One region of the Pseudoalteromonas aliena SW19 genome, then DNA from elsewhere that is predicted to be linked to it. Evidence: predicted binding sites of a transcription regulator. Region 1 holds the regulator's gene; each other region holds the start of a gene.
What was found. The regulator sigma-54, encoded in region 1, starts transcription at its own class of promoters, with help from an activator protein. The targets are predictions, from matches to a motif close to GTTGGCACGNNNNTNGNNT.

Region 1 (2,276 bases):
TCGTTAAGTTTATCAGCAATGGTTGCCAGAGTCTTTAAGTGCTGCTGGTTATCACCATCTGGTACGATGAGTGCAACAAAAATATCAACGGGACGATTATCAATTGCATCAAAGCTAATAGGTGTTTCACTAACGAGTACTAAGGCTAAGGGCTCTTGTGCACCGCTCATGCGCCCGTGAGGGATCGCTATGCCTCTACCTATACCAGTACTGCCTAGCTTTTCTCTACTTAGTAAAGCGCTAAGAATATCTTGTTGAGAAAGGTACGGAAGCTTATCGTGAGCAAGTTCGCTGATAAACTCTAAAATTCTTTTTTTGCTATTAAAAAGGACCGCAGCTTTGCTGCAGTCCTGGCATATAAGTGAGCTTAATTTCATCATATTAGTGTCGAGCAAGCTTCTCTTTGTGTTTAATTACTTGGCGATCGAGCTTATCAATCAACGAATCGATGGCAGCGTACATGTCTTGATGCTCAGTTGAGGCAAATAACTCAGCACCACTTACATGTATTGTTGCTTCTGCTTTTTGGCTTAGTTTTTCTACATCAAGAATGACATGAACATTATTAATATGATCAGAGTGTCTTTCTAGCTTCGCAAATTTGGTATTTATATAGTCTCTTAGTGAATCAGTTAATTCTACGTGACGACCAGTTAAGTTTAGTTGCATAAGCATTACCCTCTTTGTTTGCGTCTTAAATCAGACTTTTTCGCTGATTTGACGGTGGAATAGCCAGAGATTCGCGATATTTTGCGATTGTACGTCTCGCTACTTTAATTCCTTGCTCAGCCAATATATCCGCTATTTTGCTATCACTCAATGGTTTTGCTGAGTTTTCTGCAGCGATTAATTTTCTGATAAGTGCACGTATTGCTGTAGATGAGCATTCACCGCCATTTTCGGTACTTACATGACTTGAGAAAAAGTATTTAAGCTCAAATATCCCCCGAGGTGTATGCATATACTTTTGAGTGGTTACACGCGAAATAGTTGATTCGTGCATTTCCACCATTTCAGCAACATCATTTAAAACCATAGGTTTCATGGCCTCAGGACCATGTTCAAAAAAGCCTTGCTGCTGCTTAACAATACAGTTAGTTACTTTTAATAATGTATCGTTTCTACTTTCTAAGCTTTTAATAAACCATTTAGCTTCTTGTAAATGCGAGCGTATAAACTGGCTATCACCGCTTGATTTAACAGTGCGAGACATCGCAGCATATTGGCTGTTTACGCGAATTTTTGGCATGCTATCTGGATTTAGTTCAACAACCCAGCGGCCTTTAATTTTTTTCACTGACACATCAGGAATTACATACTCAGACTCTTCCCTAACAATAGTATCTGCAGGCTTTGGGTTTAGCGTATGGATGAGTGTCATTACTTCTTTAAGCTCTTCTTCTTTGAGCTTCGTTTTTTTCATTAATGTACGATAGTCGCGAGCTGCTAATAAGTCTATGTGCTCGGTTAAAATCATTTTTGTTTCATTAATATAGGGTGTTTCTTTATCAAACTGATTAAGCTGAATGCACAAACACTCTTGTAAACTACGCGCTGCTATACCGACCGGATCAAATAATTGAATGCGTTTTAAAACAGCTTCTATTTCATCAAGTTCAACTTCATTATCATCTTCGTTTTCTTGGTTGAAGCTTTCGAGAATCTCTTCACAACTTAGTGTTAAAATGCCTGAATCATCTACGGCTTCCACAATAGCAATCGCAATCGCTTCATCAGTAGGGCTAAATGGCGTTAGTTGAAGTTGCCACATTAAATACTCGTGGAGCGTTTCCGTTGATGCACCTTGGTATATAGACTCGTCTTCAGGCATTGGACCTGATGAAGAGGCTGGAGCTGCGCTCATGTACTCGTCCCAGCTAACATCCATCGCCATGTCGTCACTTACCGTATCTTTAGCAAGTGCTTCGCCGCTGTCTTGTTCGTATTCGCTTGGAGCATCGTCGGCAGATGCGCTAACAGTTATATCATCGGTGTCTGCTTTTTGTTCATTTTTACCTGCAGCGTCTTCAGAATAGTCTTGCTCCTCAACCTCTAAAAGTGGGTTGCTGTCGAGCGCTTCTTGTATTTCTTGCTGGAGATCCAATGTACTGAGTTGCAACAAACGAATAGCTTGTTGCAACTGTGGAGTCATTGTAAGTTGCTGGCCCATGCGCAGCTGTAGTGATTGCCTCATGTATCTCTAACAATCCTTTTATGTTGTTATAATTAATACTAGCAGATGCTTAAAGCCATGGCGTAAATGTTACAGCCTAAAT
Region 2 (2,276 bases), on a different contig from region 1:
TATTCAGTAAAGATTATTGGTTAAGTAATTTTTGAATTCGATTAATGAAATTTGTCTATTTTGATCTTTATCCCAGATCACAAACATACTCAGTAGATGTGGTTGAGGCTCAAGTTCGTCATAAGTTAAGTAACCGCTTTTATTAATGTCGAGGTGATCAAAACGTTGTTTTACATCAAGTGCGGAGGCATTAAAGCTCAACAGTATTAAAATGCTCGTAATAAAGGGGAGTATCTTCATGGTATTCCTTCCAAAAGATTATTAGTAATTTAAAAAAGTAGGTAAAGCATTTGCCATAATTTAACTCCCAACAATAAATCCTTTTACACATTCCCTCAGGGATTATGGCAAATGCTTTAATTCACTTTACTTGATAAAACCTTAAGTAAAACTTAACCTGTTAAGGTTTAAAGCTTCCAAACTCACTTTTAGAGATCATGTCATCATCATTGTTGTCTAAATCAGCAAATTGTTTCATCACTACTTTATCTTGCGTTGCTTCACTAATTGATATTTTACCATCCATGTCTTTATCTAAATGGGCAAAACGCACATTCGTTGGTGATGCCAAAGCAGTGGCACTCACTGCTAAAAAAATTAATGAAAAAGCAGCTATAAGTTGTTTCATAATCACATTCCTTATTAAATGAGCTTATTGGATAAATTGTTTAAATTCGTTTAGTGACAATTGACCATCTTGATTTGTGTCTATTTGCGAAAAATTTTCATGCAATACGGCATCTTCACCTGCTTCAGCTTCGCTCAATGTACCGTTACTATCTTTATCAAGTTCGTTAAAAGTCGCGTGAACATCCATAGCGTACGCGTTAGCAGCCAATAGACTTAATGCTAGTAATGATGAAGTTACTAAAATACGGTTGTTCATAATTATTTCCTTATTGCATATAGTAATTACCCTTAATACAAAAAGGGTGCCAGTAATTATTTTAGCTAATTTTCAATTGGTTAGGTTTTAAAGGCACAATAGATAAGAAAAAATTACTGACTCTAATGTAATTTTTGTGTGCTTGTTACTGCACAATTTTATGAGTTTGAGCGTGGTTTTATTAACGTTAAATAGACACATATATAAATAATCTGAACTCTGGATAATAAATCTATCTCGAGCGGCTATTTTCAGCGCTAACTGCGTTGAATTTACTTGCAATAGGCCCGCTATTGACGCGTAAATTAGCCTTGTTTCCACTGAAAATCTCTAGCTAGAGAAAATAAATTCAAATATCACCATGATTTAATACGTTAAGTAAATCTCTTAACCAGACTTCAGGTTAAGCCGATTGGTATAACTCAGTAGATTACATTGCTGCTATTTGGCGACAAGCGGCTTTATTTTACGATTAGTCGCATTAAATTCAGCGAGTGTATAAGGTAGACGCTTAATAATACCCATTGATTTAAATTAGTACGCTATTATAGCGATAAGAAAGCAGCTCAATAGCAAAGCTATCGTTATGATATCTTAAATAAAATTGGTAAAATCAGCAGCTTCACTCTAAAGGGGCTAGATGCAATGTCTGCAACCATATCTAAAAAATATCAAGCAATGCTTAACTGGCGACCTAATTTAATAGGGCAGTTTGCAATAAGTATGCTGCTTTCGTTACTCCCGCTTTCTATTGTGGTAATTGTTTTTTTAAATGCGCTTAACAAACAGTTGGCTGCTACTCAAAGTATTGTCAGTAATAACTACCAAGTAACCAAATCGTTCAATATTTTAAAACAAGAGCTCAATAGCCTTGAGCGTGCCACTAGGCAAAATTGGGTGTTAAAAAGTGAATCGCTCGATAAACTCATTGTCGATAAATGGCAATCATCCCTGCAAAGTATTGATGAACTGAAGTTGATTAATTCCGATCGTGATTACACTCAGCAGTGGCAGCACTTATTTACCGTTTTACAAGCCGCACATGTTGAACTTATTGATGAAAAACAACAGCAAGCAGAATTGTTTTTGCCAGTAAGTGATCTTGTCGCCGAGCTGACCTTATGGCTGCGAGATAAAAACGAAGCGCAAATTACCAGTAACCAAAACGAACTAACAAGCTTGCAAGCGTCATTTATCAATTGGTTGGTGGCACTTATTCCACTGACTTTAATTGTTGGCGGAGGTTTTTTGTGGCGCATAAGTGGGCGGCTAAAAGGGCTAACCACGGTTATTGATAAGCTGGGGCAGGGGCATTGGCAGCAAAAAATATCTGTCACAGGTTCAGCTGAGCTTGTTGAGCTAGGAGAGAAGCTTCAATGGGTGCAAGCGC
Region 3 (2,276 bases), on a different contig from region 1:
GCTTTTAGCATTTTTTTGGTTATTTGCAGCGGCCATTTCACCACGTTGAATTTGTCCTACGGCAATAATTTCTTCAATAGCATTGTCGTTCGTTACTGCGAAGAGGGTGATTGGTTTTAGTTTTTTTACCTCATCTTCTGCGATATTTATATCAATTAAATAAGGTTGATACCCTAAGTAAGATACTTTTAATTGATAACTACCCGCATCAAGCTTAGGTAGTTCAAATTGGCCTTGATAGTTGGTAACCGTACTTTTATCAGTGCCTACAATGCTAATTAACGCACCTGATAAATGTGTTTTGTTATCTTTTACCGTACCTACAAATGTTGCGTTTTGAGCTATGGCATTACAAGTGATGAATAACGGGCTGGTACACAGTAATACTGCCGTTGCTATTGCGTGTCGTTTTATCATTAAATGAACCTCATGTTTTCTGGTCTAGTCCAGATTGGTGGGGTTAATAATAGAACGCTATTTTTACAAAGATGTGACGAAAAAAATTTAAATCAAAAAAAATGAAAAAAAAGTATTTTAAGGCTATTAAGTGAGATGAAAATTGGCGGGAAAGTGGCAAAACAGTTGATGTTTTACCACCGAGGATAAATAATCTGAATGTTAGATAATAAATTTATCTAACGTTAGGCTTAGATTGAATAATTAAACCCAATCGTACTAGGGCGTGTTGATCTTTGTGGATTGAAATTTGTTCAATCTAGGGGCGATTAAATCGCGGCGCGAGGTTTGTAACCTAGTGGGCTAAGTAAAAACCGAGCAACAAAGAGTTAATCGTCCCTAGAAAGAACCCAAAGGGCAGCGCATGTTTGGCATTTATGCTGCGTTATCGCCTATTTATGGGGAATAACCACACTACATAGGCGCTGCCTTGCCTAAATACCAAACAGTCTGCTGCAAAATTAATCACGAAAGGTCAACACGGCCTAGGTTTAATTATATTTTAGCAATGACTAATTTTTTTGCATGCGACTCATTTCTGCATGACAGCTTTGCATTGTTAGCAAGGTTTTAGCTAGTGCCGCTTCACAATCAGCAGGTTGTGGTTTATCCATTGCTGATTTAATTTCTGCGAGTGTTTTATCTTCAACCTCCTCAAGCTCTTTTACATATATGCTGTCGTTGTTTGAGCTAAATGTAGTGAGTAACGCGGTATAAGCACGGCGTGCCTCAATAGCAAATGAAGAACCATCCTCACGCTCACCTTTTTCGTTAATAGCATAAGGTTGCAGGCGTTCAACGCTTACTTTTCGTGCGTCAATCATACGCTGAAAAAGTGCACCAATTGCCGGGTCTTCAATTTTTTCTTGAGCCTTTGCATAAAAGTCGATGCCACTGTTCATTACTTGGATGATGTCTGTAATATGATTTACTTCTGTTCCTTGATGGGTGTTCATAATGACCTCTTTAATTAAATGAATGTAAACTTCTATTTAACTGAAGCAAAGGCCGTTCCATAAAGTTTGTTTTTTAACTTAATGATTTTAAATGTTTATTTTTATTTTTTAGTAAAAAGGCTAATTGTTTTTTAAATTAGCCTAGCAATTTTTACAAGGGATCGTGTAATAAAGTTATTTTAGCTCTTCTGCCACCTCGGCTACTTTTTGACGTAGCCAAATATGGCTAGCATCTCTGTGTAAAAGTGGGCTCCAGATCATGTCAAGCTCAAAGGGCGGAATAGGAAAAGGAGGTTCTAAAATTTTAAGACCAGCATCGTCTAGGTAAATATTTGCGGCTTTAGATGGTAGAGTCGCAATCAGGTTTTTCTCTTTTGCTAAATGAATTGCTACATGGTAATTACGTGTAAACGTAGCAATATTACGGTGCTTACCAAAGTGTGCGAGTGCTTCGTCAACCCAACCTAATTTTTGTACGTCTTTTGGATCCATACCCACACCGACGCCAAAACCAGTTTTACTCACCCATATATGACGTGCTTTTAAATAGCTATCAAGACTGAAGTTTTCAATTATTGGATTATCGGCTTTTACTAAGCAGCAAAAGCTATCTTTCCAAATACGTTTGTGATGAAACGATTGCGGTAGATTTTCAAAGCGGTTGATTGCCATATCTACTTTACCATTTTCAACGTCATGAAAGGTAACATCACTTGGCGTGAGTATGTCTAAGGTTGTATCAGGCGCTTCTTCGTGCAATTTACTTAGCAGCTTAGGGGCAAGGGTGCTGGCAGCGTAATCGCTGGCCATTATTCTAAATACACGCTTACTCTGGCTTGCTTCAAACTCTCTATTAGGGGCGAG

Region 2: the regulator sigma-54 is predicted to act here: its motif matches at 922-940, upstream of PALI_RS05485 (EF-hand domain-containing protein).
Region 3: the regulator sigma-54 is predicted to act here: its motif matches at 1,456-1,474, upstream of PALI_RS08945 (ferritin-like domain-containing protein).

Annotation. Positions count from the first base shown of each region.
Region 1 is NZ_AQGU01000027.1:256,688-258,963, forward strand. It holds gene ptsN (PTS IIA-like nitrogen regulatory protein PtsN) at 1-377, opposite strand, end outside; gene hpf (ribosome hibernation promoting factor) at 382-669, opposite strand; gene PALI_RS14510 (RNA polymerase factor sigma-54) at 695-2,194, opposite strand; gene lptB (LPS export ABC transporter ATP-binding protein) at 2,264-2,276, opposite strand, start outside.
Region 2 is NZ_AQGU01000024.1:106,654-108,929, forward strand. It holds gene PALI_RS05475 (EF-hand domain-containing protein) at 4-240, opposite strand; gene PALI_RS05480 (hypothetical protein) at 401-628, opposite strand; gene PALI_RS05485 (EF-hand domain-containing protein) at 653-886, opposite strand; gene PALI_RS05490 (sensor histidine kinase) at 1,532-2,276, shown strand, end outside.
Region 3 is NZ_AQGU01000025.1:768,398-770,673, reverse strand. It holds gene PALI_RS08950 (TonB-dependent receptor) at 1-417, opposite strand, end outside; gene PALI_RS08945 (ferritin-like domain-containing protein) at 969-1,412, opposite strand; gene PALI_RS08940 (LysR family transcriptional regulator) at 1,587-2,276, opposite strand, start outside.